Regions from separate parts of the Roseiflexus sp. RS-1 genome, predicted to be linked through region 1. Evidence: a T-box and tRNA genes for the amino acid it is inferred to sense, from the RefSeq annotation. Region 1 holds a T-box; the other holds one or more tRNA genes.

Evidence for each region. A T-box is a leader RNA that pairs with one kind of tRNA and senses whether it is charged. The one in region 1 lies ahead of ileS (isoleucine--tRNA ligase), so its partner is inferred to be a tRNA-Ile.
Region 2: it has a tRNA-Ile gene. The T-box ahead of ileS (isoleucine--tRNA ligase) is inferred to sense a tRNA for this amino acid. The anticodon was not compared.

Annotation. Positions count from the first base shown of each region.
Region 1 is NC_009523.1:892,455-902,303, forward strand. It holds gene secG (preprotein translocase subunit SecG) at 1-128, shown strand, start outside; gene ROSERS_RS03740 (peptide ABC transporter substrate-binding protein) at 203-1,873, shown strand; gene ROSERS_RS03745 (sulfurtransferase) at 1,894-2,769, shown strand; T-box leader at 2,744-3,010, shown strand; gene ileS (isoleucine--tRNA ligase) at 3,047-6,256, shown strand; partial or broken gene ROSERS_RS03755 (Uma2 family endonuclease) at 6,421-7,439, opposite strand; gene gyrA (DNA gyrase subunit A) at 7,471-9,849, opposite strand, start outside.
Region 2 is NC_009523.1:1,724,030-1,733,878, forward strand. It holds gene ROSERS_RS07320 (glycosyltransferase family 2 protein) at 1-487, opposite strand, end outside; gene rfbD (dTDP-4-dehydrorhamnose reductase) at 912-1,757, opposite strand; gene ROSERS_RS07330 (hypothetical protein) at 2,058-2,396, shown strand; gene ROSERS_RS07335 (collagenase) at 2,402-4,060, shown strand; gene ROSERS_RS07340 (dipeptidase) at 4,086-5,513, opposite strand; gene ROSERS_RS07345 (amino acid ABC transporter substrate-binding protein) at 5,961-7,208, shown strand; tRNA gene ROSERS_RS07350 (tRNA-Ala) at 7,913-7,988, opposite strand; tRNA gene ROSERS_RS07355 (tRNA-Ile) at 8,033-8,109, opposite strand; gene ROSERS_RS07360 (PD40 domain-containing protein) at 8,366-9,849, opposite strand, start outside.

The sequences.
Region 1 (9,849 bases):
GTCTGCAACAGCGCGACACCATCTACCGCACGAAGCGTGGCATCGAGAAGACGATGCACCAGGCAACAATCGTGCTGGCGGTTGTATTCCTCCTGCTGGCGCTGATCGCCAGCCTGCCAATCTGGTAAACGGCGTATTGAATGCAGCAGGCGCCGCTTCACAGGAGTAAAGCGACGTTTGCGCATTCCACGCTGATACATCTATGGCACGTCGCATCCGCTGGCAAATCCTGATTGCGTCGATCAGTGCTCTGACGGTGCTGCTCCTGATGAGTTACCTGGCGCTCACACGCGCATCGGTGGCGCGCCCGCTGGCAGGAGGCGATTATATCGAAGGGGTTGTCGGCGCGCCGGTGCATCTCAATCCCCTGGTCGCTGATCCAGCCTCCGATCCGGTCGCCGCCGACATCCAGCGCCTGGTCTTCGAAGGGTTGACCCGCCCCGGTCCCGACGGTCTACCCATGCCGGCACTCGCCGAGTCGTGGGCGGTTGATGAGAGCGGGACAGTCTACACCTTTACACTGCGAAGCGGCGCGTCGTGGCACGATGGTGCGCCGGTGACGGTCGATGACGTGCTGTTCACGCTGCGCGCTGTGCAGGGTCCGGCGTTCGCCGGTGATCAGAACGTTGCCGCTTTCTGGCGTACTGTCCTGGTTGATCGCGTCGGAGAACGCAGCGTCAGTTTCCGCTTGGAAGCGCCATTTGCGCCATTTCTGCGGTTGACCGGTTTCCCGATCCTCCCCGCGCACCTGCTGCGTAACGTTCCGCCGGAACAGTGGGAGGCGCATCCATTCAACCGCTTGCCGGTCGGCGCCGGTCCGTACCGCCTGGTGGAACTCGATGAACAGCGTGCGCTGCTACGCGCCAACCCGCGTTATTTCGGCGCAACCCCGTTCATCGAAACGATTGAACTGCGCTTTTTTCGCACTGAACAGGAAGCATTCGCTGCGCTGACCCGCAGCGAGATTCAGGGTCTGGCATTCACCGGCGCCAGCGCCCTGGCGGATGTCAACCTGCCACGCGGCATTGTGCGACGTCAGGCGCTGCTGGATGGATACACGGCGCTCTCCTTCAACCTGCGCGACGGTCTGCTCACCGATCTCGGCGTGCGACGCGCACTGGCGACTGCACTCGACAAGGATGCCCTGATCGCCAGTGCGCTTGCGGGGAAGGTGATGCGGCTCGATACGCCGATTCTGCATGGATGGTGGGCGGAAACGTCCGATGTGTCGTGGTATGAGCCAGACGTTGCCCGCGCAATGGCGCAACTTGACACGCTGGGGTACGTCCCGGGCGCCGATGGCGTCCGTGTTCGGGACGGTCAACCACTCGTCTTTTCGCTGCTGACCGATAACTCTCCAACGCGGCGTGCGGTTGCAGAAGAGATTGCCCGTCAGTGGAGCGCCATCGGGGTGCAGATCGTTATCGAACCGGTCGAACCGACCGAAATGCAACGCCGGCTGGAAACGCATGAATTCACCATCGCACTGCACGGATGGCAGCGGCTCGGTTCCGATCCCGATGTCTTCGAACTCTGGCATTCGAGTCAGGCGGAGCGCGGACGCAATTACGCAGGTCTCGCAGATGCCACTATCGACGAGATTCTCTCCAGCGCGCGCAAAATCTACGACATCACGGATCGTGCCGAACTCTACCGTGAATTTCAGGAACGCTGGGTCGAACTGGCGCCGGGGATCATTCTCTATCAACCGATCCTGTTCCACGCCACAGTTGCCGACCTCGGCGACACGATTGCCGTCCCGCCGGATGCCGCCGCTTCGCCCCATCTGCTGATCGGGCGCGAGGGGCGTTTTGTGAATGTCAACCGCTGGTATCTGCGTAGCGCTCGCGAGATCCGCGGTGATTTGCGATAAGCAGAAGAAAGTACACCGGTATGACCATCGACCATCTCGTAGATCCTGCATGGCTCCTGGAGCACCTGAACGATCCAGACATCCGCATCGCCGATCTGCGCTGGTATCTCCTCGAACCCGGTCGGGGACGCATTGAGTATCTGGAAGCGCACATCCCCGGCACCGTATATCTCGACATCGACACTGACCTGGCGGCGCCGCCGTTTCAGGGACCGGGTCGCCATCCCATTCCGTCACCCGAAGCATTCGCAGCAACCGCCTCACGCGCGGGGATTGCGCCCACAACCCACGTTATCGCCTACGACAGCGTTGGCGGCGCCTATGCTGCGCGTCTCTGGTGGCTGTTGCGCTATTTCGGGCACGAACGGGTCTCACTGCTCGACGGGGGATGGCCTGCATGGACGGCTGCCGGTTTCCCGGTCGAAACAGGTGATGTGGCGCCACAACCGACAGTATTCGTCCCACGCCCCAACCGCTTGATGGTTGTCGATGCAGATGCTGTGGAGACACTGCGCCACAATCCACGCGCACTGATCATCGATGTGCGTGCGCCAGAGCGCTACCAGGGGATTGCCGAACCCCTCGATCCGCGCGCCGGACATATTCCAGGCGCAGTTTCCGCACCTTACGCCGATGCCATCGATACCAATGGACGGTTATTGCCGGCAGACGCGCTGCGGGCGCGTTATGCCGCGCTTGGCGCCGACCGCGCCGAAACCATTGTGTGTTACTGCGGTTCTGGCGTTACGGCTGCACATACCATCCTGGCGCTCGAACGCGCTGGCTGGAAGAACGTCCTGCTCTACGAAGGCTCCTGGAGCGACTGGTCGCGTGATCCTGCACGCCCCGCAGCATGTGATATAATACCCTGCAAAGGCTGTGACGGAGACGAGTAGGCGGCAGTGAACCGGTCAGCGAGCGCGCGGGTGGTGAGAGGCGCGCCAGAGTTCGGTCGCCGAATATCACTCCTGAGCCGGGAGGTGAACGCGCCAGGCGGACAATCAGCGCGTCAGTAGCCTGCCCCGGTTGCGCCGACCGTTATCCCGGCGGAGGTGTGCTGGCGCCTCGATGAGTGCAGCCGACGGTGTATCGGCTGAATCAGGGTGGTACCGCGGGGTTTTCTACCTCGTCCCTGTTGGGGGCGGGGATTTTTTGTTGGTAAGGAGGTTGCGCATGGCGTTTCAGCCCGTCGATACCAGGGTCAACTTTCCACGACTCGAAGAGCAGGTGCTCGACCTGTGGCAAACCAGGCGGATCGTCGAGCGAAGCCTGGAGTCTGGCGATAAACCGTTTGTCTTTTACGAGGGTCCGCCGACGGCGAATGGTCGTCCCGGCATCCACCACGCAATCTCGCGCATTTTCAAGGATGTCATCTGTCGCTACCGGGCAATGCAGGGCTACCGGATCATCGGACGACGCGAAGGATGGGATACCCACGGTCTGCCGGTGGAGATCGAGGTTGAAAAGAAACTCGGTTTCAGCGGCAAGCCCGATATCGAGAAGTACGGCGTGGCGGAGTTCAACGCACAGTGCCGCAAGAGCGTCTGGGAGTATATTCAGGACTGGCGGCAGTTCACCCGCCGCATTGCGTACTGGGTCAGTGACGATGCCTATATCACATATGAGAATGACTATATCGAGTCGCTCTGGTGGATCTTCCGTCAGTTATGGGATCGTGGATTACTCTTCCGCGACTACAAGGTATCGATGCACTGCCCGCGCTGTGGAACATCTCTCTCGGATCACGAGGTATCGCTCGGTTTCAGGGACGACGTTGATGATCCGAGTGTGTGGGTAAAGTTCCGTGTGCGCGAGACGAACCAGGAGGCGCTGCGCGGCGCGGCATTCCTGGCGTGGACGACGACGCCCTGGACGTTGCCAGCGAACGTGGCGCTGGCGGTCAAGCCTGATGCAACCTATGTGCTCGCCTCGTTCGACGGCGAGCGTCTGGTGCTGGCGGAGGCGCTGGTCCACACGGTGCTGGGCGATGGCGTGACGATTGAGCAGACATTCCGTGGCGCCGATCTGGTGGGAACACGCTACGAAAACCTGTTTGATGGCGTACCCGCTCCCGGCGACACGGTCGACTGGTCGCGCGCCTATACCGTTGTCGCCGATGATTTTGTGTCGCTGGAGGATGGCACCGGCATTGTGCACATCGCACCTGCCTATGGCGACCTTGAGATCGGCAGGAAGTACGGCTTGCCGACCCTCTTCTCGGTTGACCTGTCAGGCAATGTGCTGCCAGAGTTTGCATCGCTCGGCTTTGCTGGCAAGTTCTTCAAACAGGCAGACCCGGATATCACGCGCAACCTGAGGACGCGTGGTTTGTTGCTGAAGAGCGGGCGCGTCAAGCACTCGTACCCCTTCTGCTGGCGTTGCGACACGCCGCTCCTCTACTACGCCAAACGCTCGTGGTACATCCGCACCACCGCAATGAAGGATCGTCTGGTGGCGAACAACCGGTTGATCAACTGGGTGCCGGAGCACATTCGCGAAGGACGGTTCGGTAACTGGCTGGAAAACAACATCGACTGGGCGGTGAGTCGTGAGCGCTACTGGGGGACGCCGATCCCAATCTGGGTAGCGGAAGACGGCTACGCCGAGTGCATCGGCTCGCTGGCAGAACTGGAGCAAAAAGTGGGGCGCAGCCTGAAAGACCTCGATCTGCACCGTCCCTATGTCGATGAACTCACCTGGGTCGATCCGCAGCACGGTCTGATGCGGCGCATCCCCGACGTTGCTGATTGCTGGTTCGACTCAGGTGCGATGCCGGTGGCGCAGTGGCACTATCCGATGGAGAACGCCGAGATCTACGAACTGGCAAAGCAGGCGGATTACATCTGCGAAGCGGTGGATCAGACCCGTGGATGGTTCTACACGCTGCACGCGCTCTCAACCCTGCTGTTCGACCGCCCGGCGTTCAAGAATGTCATCTGCCTGGGGCACATTCTCGACGCCGAAGGGCAGAAGATGAGCAAGTCGCGCGGCAATGTCGTCGATCCCTGGATGGTGATGAACGAGCATGGCGCCGACGCGCTGCGCTGGTATCTGTTCACCGCTGCGCCCCCCGGCAGTCCGCGACGCTTTTCGGCAGGGCTGGTCGCTGAGAGTTTACGCAAGTTCCTGCTGACGCTGTGGAATACCTATGCGTTCTTTGTGACCTACGCCAACCTGGATGGCTGGAGTCCGGGGAACAATGGCGTTGCGGAACACCTCGATCCGGCGACGCTCACTCCGATCGATCGCTGGGCGCTGGCGCGGCTGAACAGTCTGGTGCGCGATGTGACCGCCGCCTTTGAAGCCTATGATGTCACGACGGCGGGACGCGCCATCGAGGATTTCGTTGATGAACTGTCGAACTGGTACGTGCGGCGCAACCGGCGCCGCTTCTGGAAGAGCGAGCACGACCGTGACAAGCAGGCAGCATATGCAACGCTCTACACCTGTCTGCTCACCGTCGCAAAACTGGTGGCGCCATTCATTCCGTTCGTGGCAGATGCGATCTACCGCAACCTGGTTGGGCTGGAGGCACAGGAAGCCTCCCCCGATACGCCGGAGAGCGTTCACCTCGCGGCATGGCCCGTCGTCAACGAGGCGCTCCTCGATGACCGCCTGGTGGACGATACAGAAGTGCTGTTGAAAGCCGTTTCGGTCGGTCGCGCAGCGCGGCGCGCAGCGGGCATCAAAGTGCGTCAACCGCTGCGCGAGATGTGGGTGCGCGCCCCAACCCCCGCCGCGCTTGAAGGGTTGCGTCGCTTTGAGGCGGAACTGCGCGAAGAACTCAACGTCAAAGCAGTGCGCTACCTCGACAGCGCAACCAGCCTGGTCGAGTACCGCTTCAAACCCAACCTGCGCCTGGTCGGTCGCAAATACGGCAAACTGGTGCCAGCGCTCACTGAGGCGCTCCGCGACCTGACGGGCGATGCAGCGCGCGCGGCGGCGCAGGCGGTCGAAGAGGGGCGGAACATCACCCTCTCCATTGAAGGGCAGACCATCGAACTTCTGCCGGAAGAGGTGCTGGTCGAAAGCAGTTCTCCGCAGGGGTACGCGGTCGCCGAGGATGGCGGCGTTCTGGTTGCGCTCGACACCACCCTGACGCCGGAATTGACGATGGAAGGGCTGGCGCGCGAACTGGTGCGCAATATTCAGGATGCGCGCAAAGATGCCGGGTTTGCTATCAGCGACCGGATCATCGTCTATCTGGGCGGCGCCGACGGCGACGCTGAGGTAGAAGCCATGCTGCGCGCCTGGGGCGACTATGTGCGTGAAGAGACGCTGGCGGACGACCTGCGCCTCTGTGCGCCGCCGGATCACGTACACACCACAACGCTGGAACTCGATGGGGGGCGCACGCTCATCATCGGCGTCAGCCGGCGTTAAGGGGCGACGGTCTGTTCCCCTTGTTCCCCTACGCGCGGGGATTACGGCGTTCAGACGCGAGGGGATGGTTGCGGCATTTCGATGGATCGCGCCTGGAGATGTAAAGGCGCGTCATCGCCTCTTCCTGGCTGCGCCTGGCGCGACGAAGGGCGCAGCCAGAAACGTCACCCTTCGCCGCGCAACCGGCGCAGTTCTTCCTCAAGAGCACGCAGGCGCGCTTCGGCAGCGGCGCGCAGGCGCGCTTCGGCTTCCCGTGCCGCTGCTTCCTGCTGCGCCCGTTCCGCTTCTCGCCGCGCCTGCTCCTCGGCAGCGGCGCGCAGGCGCGCTTCGGCTTCCCGTGCCGCTGCTTCCTGCTGCGCCCGTTCCGCTTCTCGCCGCGCCTGCTCCTCGGCGGCGGTGCGCAGGCGCGCTTCGGCTTCCCGCGCTGCTGCTTCGCGCCGTGCCCGTTCCGCTTCCCGCCGCGTCTGCCGCTCTGCTTCCTTCGCCCGCCGCACCACGGTCGCATAGTCGCCGAACGCCGCACCGTGCTCGTCGTAGCAGACGACGTGATCGCCTTCAATTCTCAGCCACAGGTCGGCAATCACCAGATGCACCCGCTCTGCCGCGTCCGGCGGGTGCAGTCGATACACCCCGTCGGCCAGCCGATAGTCGAGCAGTCGCAGGCGGCGCGCTCCCCTGCGACTCTGATTGTCCACAATCACGTACTGCGGCACCCCTGCCCGCGCGTAATGGTCAACCTTGATCTCCAGATCGTTCTCGCGCGTCTCCGGCGAGGTGATTTCAATGATCATCGCCGGACGCGCCCCTTCGACCGCCACGTCGAACGTGCTCCAGTCCTGGCGTTCGACGATGCCGGGAATGACCATCACATCCGGTCCGTGCGGGCGCAGGTCGGGCACATCCCACGCAATGCGCACATCGCTGAGCACAATCGCCGCGCCGGATTCCTCCAGGCGGGTGCGCAGCACTGCCGTCAGGTACATCCGGTCGATCGCGTGGCGGTCGCTGTGCACGATGAAATCTCCCACTTCCGGGTGCAGGACATCCTCCAGGGTCAGCGGAACCTGTTCCAGATGATGCGGATTGTCGGGGGTGGGACGCGGCACGAGGCGCCAGCCGTAACGAAACGGTCGTCGGCAGGCGGTGCGCCCGGCGCAGATGCGGGGGTCGTCGTGTGCGTCATAGCGGTTCCTCACGTGCGGTTAACGATTCTTTTACCCCCTGGTCGGGTCGATCAACACACGATCACTGCGTTCTTCGCTCTCGTCCGGCTCCTCGACGCACAGCGCCGCCACGCGGTCGTTCGGCGCCAGGTTGACAATCGTCACACCCTGCGTATTGCGCCCGAACATTGAAATACCGTCGGCTTCGGTGCGCATCACCATGCCGCTCTCGGTGATAAACGTCAGCAGCGAATGCTCATGCACAACATGGGCGACGGCAACCTCATCGCCGGGGCGGAGCCGGATCGTGATGACTCCGCCGGTGGCGCGCCCCTTGACCGGGTATTCTTCCAGCGCGGTGCGCTTCCCATAGCCATTGGCGGTTACCACCAGCAGCGCCGCGTTTTCGCGCGCCAGGTCCATCGAGACCACTCGATCCCCTTCGGCGAGCGCGATACCGATGACACCGGTGGCCGGTCGCCCCATTGGGCGCACCTCTTCCTGGCGGAACCGGATGGTCTGCCCACGGGCAGTGGTAAGCAGCACATCCTCGTGCCCCTGGGTCATCGCCACCCAGCCCAATTCATCGCCATCTTCGAGACCAATGGCAATCAATCCATTGGAACGCACCTGACTGTACTCTTTGATGGACGTGCGCTTGATCTTGCCGCGCACCGTCGCCATAATCAGGTATTCCGCCTTCTCGAAATCGGGGACTGCCAGCACCGATGTGACCTGTTCGCCCGGTTCGAGCGCAATCAGGTTGACCAGCGGCAGCCCCTTGGCGGTTCGGCTGGCGTCGGGGAGTTCGTGCGCTTTGATCTGATACACCTTGCCGCGATCGGTGAAGAAAAGCAGGTCGTCCATGGTACTGGCGGCCAGAATGTGCCGCACCACATCCTGCTCACGAATGGTCGCGCCACGGATGCCGCGCCCGCCGCGTCGCTGCGTCCGGTAGATGTCGGGCGACTGGCGTTTGACATACCCGCGATCGGTAAGCGTGATCAGCACCCGAACGTCCGGGATCAGATCCTCGTCGCTCACTTCGCCATCCGCATCGGGGATGATGCGCGTGCGACGCGGATCGCCGTACTTCGCCTTCAGGTCGGCGAGGTCCTGCTTGATCAGGTGCAGAATCTTGCGCGGGTTTGCCAGGATATCCTCGAGTTCGCCGATCAACTGGATGACCTCACGGTACTCCTCTTCGATCCGCTGCCGTTCGAGCGCGGCGAGTCGCCCCAGTTGCATCTCCAGAATTGCGTTTGCCTGCGCCTCACTGAGCGCAAATCCATTCATCAGGTTGGTGCGCGCATGGTCGCGCGAGCGTGAATTGCGGATCGTTGCAATCACCGCGTCGAGATTATCGATCGCAATTTTGAGACCTTCGAGGATGTGGGCGCGTGCGCGCGCCTTATCGAGATCGAACTCAGTCCGACGACGGATGACCTCGCGGCGATGGTCGATGTACTCCTGCAACAGGCGTTTGAGCGTCAACAGACGTGGCTGCCGCCCCCCTTCGACCAGCGCCAGCATGTTGACGCCGAACGTCGTCTGCATTTGCGTGTGTTTGTAGAGCGCATTCAACACCTTTTTGGGCTGCGCGTCCTGCTTCAGAATAATAACCAGCCGCATGCCGCTACGGTCGGATTCATCACGCACATCGCGAATGCCTTCGATCTTGCGATCACGCGCCAGTTCGGCGATACGCTCCTGAAGGCGCGCCTTATTGACCTGATAGGGAAGTTCGGTCACAACAATGTGGAATGCTCCCCGCGCCGCCTCTTCGATATGCGCTTTTGCGCGAATAGTAATGTGCCCGCGCCCGGTGCTGTAGGCATTCATGATGCCTTCCGTTCCCAGGATCATACCCGCAGTGGGGAAGTCGGGACCGGGCATGATTCTGGCCAGGTCTTCAATCGTTGCATCAGGGTTATCGATCAGATGCGTGATCGCGTCGCACACCTCGTTCAGATTATGCGGCGGGATGTTGGTCGCCATACCGACGGCGATGCCAGCGGCGCCGTTCAGCAGCAGATTGGGAATACGCGCAGGCAGAACGACCGGTTCACGGTACAGCCCATCGAAGTTGTCGCGGAAATCGACAGTATTCTTTTCGATGTCGGCGAGCATTTCTTCGGCGATCGGCGTAAGACGCGCCTCGGTATAACGCATCGCCGCTGGCGGGTCGCCGTCGATGCTGCCAAAATTCCCCTGCCCCTCGACGAGTGGGTAGCGCATATTCCAGGGTTGCGCCAGACGCACCAGCGCATCGTACACGGCACTATCGCCGTGAGGGTGCATCTTGCCCAGGATTTCGCCAACGATACGCGCGCACTTCTTGAACGGCTGATTCGCCCGTATCCCCATGTCCCACATACCATAGAGGATGCGCGTCTGAACCGGTTTGAGACCGTCGCGCGCATCGGGGAG
Region 2 (9,849 bases), 830 kb from region 1:
CGCCCGCACATGGTCCGAATACCTCTTCCATCACATCGAACTGACCAATATCACGCTGCCAGACCCCGCGACTCCCCGGAACACCGTCCAGACGATAGTAATCGCCTGCCGAATGAAAATGATCACGGCGGTCGAAGAGCATCAACTTACTGGCAGCGAACGCATATGCAGGATATCGGTCCAGTGCGCCAATCAGGTGTTCTAGCCAGCGCGGATGCGCTTCGGTATCATTGTTCAGCAGCACCACATACTCGCCGCCGGTCGCCTCGATCCCCGCATTGACTGCTGCTGCCAGCCCACGGTTGCGCGGCAGGGCAATCACCTGCACTTCGGGGTAACGCCGCCGCACCAGCGCCACCGAGTCGTCCGTGCTGCCATCGTCAACCACAACCACGCAGAAATCGCGCCGCGTCTGCGCCCGCAGCGAGTCGAGACATGTCGGCAATAACGCGGCGCCGTTGTAGTTTGGAATGATGATATCAATCATGGAGAACCAGGAACCGAGAACCGAGAACTAAGAACTAAGAACTGAGAACTGAGAACCGGGTTCAACGTTCCAACCTTCAACGTTCAACGTTCCAACCTTCAACGTTCAACGTTCCAACCTTCAACGTTCAACGTTCCAGCCTTCAACGTTCAACGTTCCAGCCTTCAACCTTATAACGTTCCAACCTTCAACCTTCAACGTTCCAACCTTCAACGTTCAACGTTCCAACCTTATAACGTTCCAACCTTCAACCTTCAACGTTCCAACCTTCAACGTTCAACGTTCCAACCTTCAACCTTATAACGTTCCAACCTTCAACCTTCAACGTTCCAACCTTCAACCTTCAACGTTCCAACCTTCAACCTTCAACGTTCCAACCTTCAACCTTCAACGTTCCAACCTTCAACCTTCAACCTTCCAACCTTCAACCTTCAACCTTCAACACTCCCTCAACATACTCTGCCAGCGCCTCTTCCCACGGTCGCAACCGGATGCCCAGATCGGCGGCGGCGAAATTGCGCAGCGGCGTGTAGGGCGGCACTTTGCTGGCGCGCGGATATTCTGCCAGTGTAATCGGTTGCAACGCAACATCGTCGCGCCCCGCCAGCCGCAACGTCGCCGCTGCAAACTCGTAGCGCGAACAGGATCCTTCGTTCACCAGATGGTACGTTCCGTAGCAGGAGGTTTCGATCAGTCGTGCAACCGCTTCGGCAGCATCCGGCGCACAGGTCGGGCTGCCGATCTCGTCGGCAACCATCGCAATCTGATTGCGTTCACGTGCCAGACGGAGGACGGTGCGGACAAAGTTGCGCTCGCCGCCGAAGAGCCAGGCAACGCGCACAATGTAGAAACGGTGCAATAGTTCACGCACCGCCTGCTCACCAGCCCATTTCGAGTACCCATACGGGTTGATCGGTGCGGGACGATCATACTCCAGATATGGCGCCGTCGCTGTGCCGTTGAAGACCTCGTTGGTGCTGATATATACGAGTGGTGCATCGAGCAATTGACACGCCAGCGCAACGTAGCGCGTTCCGAGAGCATTGACGCGATAGGCGCGATCAGGGTCGTGGGCGCACCCATCGACATTGGTGTACGCTGCGGGGTGAATGACACACTGTGCATCGGTTGCCACAAGACGTTGCACGCAGTCGGGATGTTCCAGGTCCAGATCGGCATGACTCAACGGTACGACCTCGTGGACGCCGCACAATGCACGTTGCAACGCTTTCCCGAGTTGTCCGCTGGCGCCGGTTACTGCAATGCGCATGCCGCCTCCTCGTTGAATCCATCCACGTCATGGTATCATAGAAGATTGGCGCGTGAGCGTCAAGGATGGGGATGAGTCCGCTCTGTTTAATCTGTTTCTCAGGTACAATACAGATGTGAGGGGTGAGACGAGCGACGACGCAGGGGCGCAGCGGTGCTGCGCCCCTGTACCGGCAGCGGGAGCAGTGGCGGGGTGGCAGTGAGCGGCGAGCGGCGTGAGGAGCGAGGCGCGAGGGGATGATGCGAGAGGCGAGAGGGACTGAAGATGGAAGGCGCTATCGTATCAATAATGAGGTCTCCGATGCCCTTGCGGTGGATAGCAGTCGCTCTTCTCACGCTCCTGGCAACAGCGCTTATAGCGGGCGTCCTTGGCGTCGGCGCAATGCAACGTCGCGTCATTACCGCGCCGCACATCAACCTGACGATGGGTTCGTTCACCTTGCGCGCATTTGCCACTCGCACACCGAACTGTCGCATTCCCAGCACGCAGCCAGGTAACTCATTCTGCTCGACCAACTCGATCTACTCAACCGATGAGTATTATGTTGTCTGGCTCCTGAAACAAACGCGTCGCGGCAGTGTAACCTTCGAGGAAGCGCAACGACTGGCGCTTGTGCGGCTGCGTGATGATATGAGATAATCCGTATGGTACGCACGACGCCAATCCTTCTGCTTTTCGTCTTCGCACTCACCACTGTCTCACCGCAACCGCCGCGCCTGTCTCCAACGCCTGCCTGCCCGCGCGTTCATCACCAGGGACCGTACTCGCTGATCGCCATGCTGTATGCGGCAGGGTACGAATGCACCGAAGAGATTGCGCGTGCGCTGACGCCAGTTGCCGATGCCGACATACTGGATCATCTGATCCGGCTGACTGCACCTGAGTTTCACAGTCTGACCCGCCGTAATGCGCTGCGCGTCATCGGGCGCTGGACGGAAGATCCGCAGGCGCGCACGGTCGTTCTGCGCAACGCGCCTGCGATCCATCATCGTCTGCTGACTCTGGTGCAGCACGACCCAAGCGATGATGTGCGCGCCGATGCGATCTGGATTCTCGATACGTTCTTCTTTCCTGCATACCATGCCCAATCAGCATTTGTCGCCATCGCACTGACCCCTGGCAGTGGCGCCAATCTGCGCACCCGCGCGACGTATGCTGTCGCGCGCCTGATTGCCACCCGCGCCGGACCGATTGCCGACGATGATCTGGCGTTTCTGCTTGCCGGGTTGCGATCCGACGAGGCGGGCGTGCGCGCGCGCGCCGCTGATGCTATCTGGCGCCTGCGCGACGATCAGATCGATGCTGCGGCGCGCGCGCGCATCACAGTGGCGTTGGAGGAAGCGTGGGACGCGGCAACGCGCCTGGCGTCGGTCGAAACAATTGCGCCTGCGCCGCCCGCCATTCACGCAGGACGTTTCATCTCCGGCGTCCCTGAAACATCCCCCGGACCATTCGCTGCCCGCGCTGCGCTTGCCCGCGCCCTTGATCGCTTCGGTGGCGAACGTTTCGCCGTCCTGCGCGCCAGTTTCGAGTCGACCCATCTCCCGGTGTGTCTTGAACGCCGCCTGTTGCGAATCTGTGCCGGTTCACCCGCGCCGGATCTGGACGCTATTGCGGCACGCCTGGAATATTTGCGCACTGCATTCTTCGAACTGACCGGCGTGACCGATCCCGTGCCCGACGATCCGACGGGAGTGCTGACGATCAAACTCTTCGCCAACCGCAGCGTGTTCCGTGAGTACATGCTGGCATTCGTCGGATTCGGCGCGGATGTCGATGGGGTGTATGTTGAGAATGATGGTGTGCTCTACACTTATCGCCGCGATGCTACTGAAAGTGTCAACACCACCGATGAAACAATTGCGCACGAGTTCGGGCACTACCTCACCGGACGCTATCTCTTTCCCGGCGCGTGGCATGACCCTGGGTATCACGCTGAGCCGAAAGGGTGGATCGACGAAGGAATCGCAGAATATCTCGCCGGTCTCGATAGCGCCGGATCGCGCGCCGCGCTCGACCGCCTGTGCAACCGCCCGGTTCCTCCTGACCTGGACCGCCTGCTGACGCAGCGGGAGGGGTATGATCAGTATGGCGTCTTTGCTTACGATGACGCCTGGGCATTTGTCACATTTCTGGTACAGGAACGTCCTTCCGATCTGCGTGCAATTGCTGCTGCGTTCCGTGCCAATACGTACCGCCAGAGCGATCTGGCAACCATCATCGGTGTACCATCGATCGCCGCGCTTCAGGAAGAATGGCATACCAGCCTGGCGCGCTGGTGCAGCCAGCGAGTTGCCCGTTGACAGTGGAAACGCAGGATCTCAGTTCTCAGTTCTCAGTTCCTGGTTCCTGGTTCCTGGTTCTCGGTTCCTGGTTCTTGATCCTCGGCTCCAGATCCGCCAGTCGCTCCAGCAGCATACAATATCCCTCCTGTCCCCGGCGAAAACTGCTCAGGCGGAAGAACTCGTTCGGCGAATGCTGGCGTTCGTCCTCCAGTGCAAATGCAAAGTTGACCGTGTAGACCCCTAATTCGTCCAGGAGAATGGTGCAGATCGGAATGCTGCCGCCGCTGCGCACCTCGTAGGGTTCACGACCATACATGGAAACCAGGATGTCGCGCGCTGCGCGATTACCCGGATGATCGAACGGCATAAGGTACGGCTTCGCCAGAAACTTCAGCGGCGTTACCGTCGCCGTGACACCCGGCGGCGTATGCTTCTGCACATGCGCCGTGATCAATGCCACAATCGTCGCCGGGTCCTGATTGGCGACCAGTCGGCACGTCAGCTTGGCGTGCGCCTCAGATGGCAACACCGTCTTCACCCCTTCACCTTGAAAGCCGCCCCATATCCCGTTGATCTCCAGCGTGGGGCGCGCCCAGGTACGCTCATACGTCGTGTACCCTGCTTCGCCCCACAATGCTGTCACCCCCAGGTCCGCCATGTACGCGGCTTCGTCGAAGGGGAGCGAGGCAAACCGCCGCCGCTCGTCGTCGGTCAGCGGTTGCACAGCATCGTAGAACCCTTCGATCAAAATGCGCCCATCTGCACCGCGCATCGATGCCAGGATCGCCGTGAGCGCGTGGATCGGATTTTGCACCGCACCACCGTAGAGACCGGAGTGCAGATCCCGGTTCGGTCCACGCACATCGATCTGGACGCCGCAGCCGCCCCGTAAACCGGTGAGGATCGCCGGCTCGGTCTCGCTCCACTGTCCGCCGTCGCTGCTGATCACCAGATCGCATGCCAGCATATCACGGTGCGCCGCTACAAACGCCGGAATCTGCGGACTGCCGATTTCTTCCTGTCCTTCAAACAGAAACTTGACGTTGACCGGCAGCGCGCCGGTTGTGCGCAACAGTGCCTCGACCGCCAGGATCGGCGGAAGCATGTTTCCCTTATCGTCCGAAGCGCCGCGTGCATATACCCGCCCATCACGCACCACCGGCTCGAATGGCGGATGATCCCACAACTCGAGCGGATCGGCAGGTTGCGTGTCGAAGTGCCCATAGATCAACACCGTTGGCTTCCCAGGGGCATGCAACCAGTCGCCGTACACCACCGGGTGCCCGCCGGTTGGCAGAATCTGCACCGACTCGATCCCTGCGGCGCGCATCCGTTCTGCGACCCACTCCGCTGCGCGATGCACATCAGCCGCGTGCTCCGGCAGCGCCGACACACTGGGAATGTGCAGAAAATCGAGCAACTCAGCAAGAAAACGGTCCTGCTGTTCGTTCAAATATGTTTGCCATGTCATCTGGCGTCTCCTGTCGAATTGCAAAGGGATCGAGAAAGAACGAACTCCTGGCCTGGCGGAAAGAGAGCAGTTGCGCGACCTGTAACGTCGGATTATCGACACAGATCGGCGGTATGTCAAGCCATACCAATGGTTCTCTGTACGCACTTCGCTCTAGAACTTTCCGAGAGTGATCTGCCGTGTCCTCCTGTCACCTGATTATGCTAGCATACCAGCAATAGTGATCTGCCGCGTCCTCCTGTCACCTGATTATGCTAGCATGCTAGCAATAGAGGATGCAGAGACATAGTCGCCCCTCTCCCCAACGAACGCACATACCCATTTGATTGAAGCGGCACAGGCAACCTTCAACCTTCCAACGTTCAACGTTCCAACCTTCCTTCAACGTTCCACGCCAGGTATGCTACCATGCACACAACCAGATGTCATCAGGAGGAGCCGTTATTCATGCACACCCGCTTTTCGCCCGCTGCTCGAGTTCCACCGATAGCCCTGATAGTGCTGGCGTTCGTCCTTGCCGGGTGTGGCAACCTCGGCGGACTGCTCGGCGGACAACCGACCCCTGAACCGATCATTCTGATCGCAACGGCGACTCCCGCACCGGTGTCTCAGGCGACCGCCACGCTGACCGTTGCACCATCGCCGACCAGCGCGCCCTCCGACGATGCTACCGCCACCCCTGCACCGCCAACTGCGGAACCGCCCACTCCCCCGCCGGCGCCGCAAAAGATCCTGGCGCGCGTCAAGGAGCGCGGCTACCTGATCTGTGGAACGAACGCCGACCTGCCTGGGTTTGGCTTCTACGATAGCGTGCGCCAGACCTGGAGCGGCTTCGATGTCGATTTCTGCCGCGCTGTCGCTGCCGCGATCTTCGGGGATGCCACAAAAGTAGAGTTCGTCGCCCTCGGCACCGGACCAGGACCGAACAACCGGTTCGATGCCGTGCGCGAGGGACGGGTCGACGTCCTGTTCCGCAATACCACCTGGACATTGGGACGGAACATCAGCGGTCTGGCGTTTGGTCCCACGACCTTTCACGACGGTCAGACCTTCATGGTACGCGCCAAAGACCGGATCACGAAACTTGAAGATCTCGAAGGCAAGGTGATCTGTGTTGCAAAAGGCACCACCAGCGAGCAGAACCTGAACGACGACTTCGCCGCGCGCGGCATCAGGTTCACTGCCCGCGTGCTTGATGGCGAAGATGAACTCTACCCCGCCTACGACGAAGGCGAATGCGATGCGGTGACCAGCGACAGTTCCCAACTGGCTGCCAAACGTCAGCAACTCAAGAATCCTGCCGACCACATCATTCTCGGCGACCGCATCTCGCGCGAGCCGCTCGGTCCCGTCATCGCCCGCGACGACAACCAGTGGCTCGACGTGATCAGCTGGACGGTCTTTGCGACGATCTATGCAGAGGAGTTGCGTGTCGACCAGCGCAACGTTGATCGGTTGCGCACCAGCACAACCGATCCGCGCATCAAACGGTTGCTGGGGTTGGAAGGAAACTTTGGCGAGGGATTGGGGCTACCGAACGACTTCGCCTACCAGATCATCAAGCAGGTCGGCAACTACGGCGATATTTACAACCGCAACCTGGGACCAAACACTGTTATCAACCTTGACCGCGGACCGAACAAGGTCTGGAATCTCGGCGCCGGCGGCGTGCTGGCGTCCCCGCCGTTCCGCTGACACAAACTGGCGGAGCGCAGCGCCGCTGCGTCCTTTCAGCGCAACGTCCTGATCGCCGAACAGAATTGACCGAAATTATGAAGATTGAGCATTTATAGCAGTTCTCACAAAGGTTGAACCAAATGGACGAGGTTGAACACTCCCAGAATCGCGCCCCCACGCGGCGACCGAAATGAATTTCGGTCTACGAGAGAAGTACGCCGAAATGTATTTCGGCATATCGTAGTTCTCATAGAAACACGCTGCCGGAGTCGGGCGCGTTGTGCGATACAGTAGGCGTGAACAATGATCAATGCATTTGGGAAATGCTGTAAATCCGGTATTCGCCTCGTGCCGTCGGGCTCATGGAGATTGAGAATTTATTCCGCTCTACCGCGCTAGCCGTGGGGCTGAAGCCCTCGGCTAGCCAGGGCGAAGCCCGCCTGCGCGGGCTATACCGGATTATTTATTCAAAGACCATAAGCCCTCGGCCAGGCAAGGCGAAGCCCGCCTGCGCGTAACGCGAACTCCAACGGTAACCCTCTCGACCATCGGCTATCGGCTATCGGCTATCGGCTATCGGCTATCGGCTATCGGCTATCGGCTATCGGCTACCGGCTATCGGCTGGAGTGCATTCACAATCTCTTATACAAGCCGTGCCTCTGCAGCGCATAAAAAAACCGGAGCATTGTTGCTCCGATTTATTTCCCTGATCATTCTTGTGTGGTGGAGCGACGGGGATTCGAACCCCGGACCTGCTGCGTGCAAAGCAGCCGCTCTCCCATCTGAGCTATCGCCCCGAAATAAAGCGAGAATTGAGAAAGGCTCAATTCTCTGCTCTCCATGGTGGGCGTAGGTGGACTCGAACCACCGACCTCGATCTTATCAGGATCGCGCTCTAACCTGCTGAGCTATACGCCCTCGTCTGTATTGTACCACACCCGTGCGAAACACGCTACTCTCCCGCTCACGAGACGATAAGATACCACGCTGCTGCGTTGCTGTCAAGCAGAAAAACGGGGCTCTACGGGCTTCCTGTTGCATACTGCGGTTTCGGTTCAACCGAAACATTGCCCCTCTCCAGCATCACCGGAGAGGGGCAGGCAACGAAAAGGCGTCAGGATTCCGTGAACATGCCTCGTAGCGCAACAACGCCGCCCTTGAACGCGCCCGCCGTTCAACGGACAACCAGCGGCAGGAAGACACGACTCACCGACACCGGGCGCCATGCCGCCTCAAGCGCCTGCCCATCCTTCGTGATCGGTCCCGTCGCACCACTGGAGACGTCGAGCCACCAGATATCGCCTCCGCCATCGCTCTGATAGAGCGTATACACCAGGTATGCGCCGTCCGGCGACCAGCTGAGACTGCTGACGCTGCGTCCGTGATCGGCGAACAGCAGCATCCGCGGATTGTTGAGATTTTGACGATCATAGAGCATGATCGCATACGTGCTCTCACTCACATCCGCCGAAGGGCTGGTCGTCCGGCGCACCACGGCGAAGCGCCGTCCATCAGGTGCCCATGCAGGCGATTGATCCGCACCATGGGCAATCAGGTGGGTCTCAGAGGGCGGTTGAGCGCCCAGATCGAGTTCCCAAACCCCGTCAGCGCGATTGCGCGGTCGTGAGAGATCAAAGCCATGGAACAACATTTTCCCGTTTCGATTGATACTCGGTGCGGTGGCACGTTGCGCCAGCGGCGATGTAACCAATGAAGGAGGGGTCAAGCTCAAAATATCAGCCGTTCCTCCCTGCGCAAGACGCCCGTCGCAAAAGGCGCCAAACCCTACCTGGGTCAGGGCGATACGATTGTTGTCAGGCAACCACTGGACACTGGAAATCCTTAAGATCAGCGAGGGGGTCTCTGTTGGATTCCCTGGACCAGGAATGAATGGACAACGCGATCCCTTGCGGCTCTGCGTCTGGTACACCTGCCGGGCGCCGCTGCCATCAGCGTTGATCACGGTGATTGCCGAAGCCACCAGGTTGTTCTGCGGGTCAGGATCAGGCGTGGGCCAGGGCCAGGTATTGTTGTCAACAACCGCAATGCGTTGACCGTCGTGCGACCAGGCAGGGTATCGAACATCACCGAGCAGTCCGCGATAGATCAGTTGCGCATTCGTGCCATCTGTATCCATCCGGTACAGCCAGCGGTTTTGCCCCTCGGCGCGGATGACGGCCAGCGGGCGACTGCCATCGCCCCGGAGCGCTGGCGGCAGCGGTGAAGCGGCTGTGCGCCCGTCGGCGGCAATCACCTGAACATCATCAATCAACAGGACTGTATCCGGTCCGACGCTGGTTCCGCCCTGGATAACAATTGCGAATCGCAACGTCCGCCCGCGCACCCGTTCGAGACGCTCACCCTGGAGCACGGTGCGATACAACTGCCACCCCGGCGGTTGGTCGGTTGGGAACGTCCCCAATTTGACGCCGATCAGACCCGGATCGAACTGATAAAAACTATTGGCAAGGAAAACATCGACCGTTGTCCCTGCGGCGGCGCGAAACCAGAAGGAGACGGTGACGGCGGCGGCATTGCCTGGAATACTGACCTGCTGGCTCAATATCTGCTTCGGTGTCGTGAAATCGGGCAGTTGCGGGCAATTGCTGCCATCGGCTTCCACACCCATCACGGCCGCGTAGCGCCCGGAGTAGACGA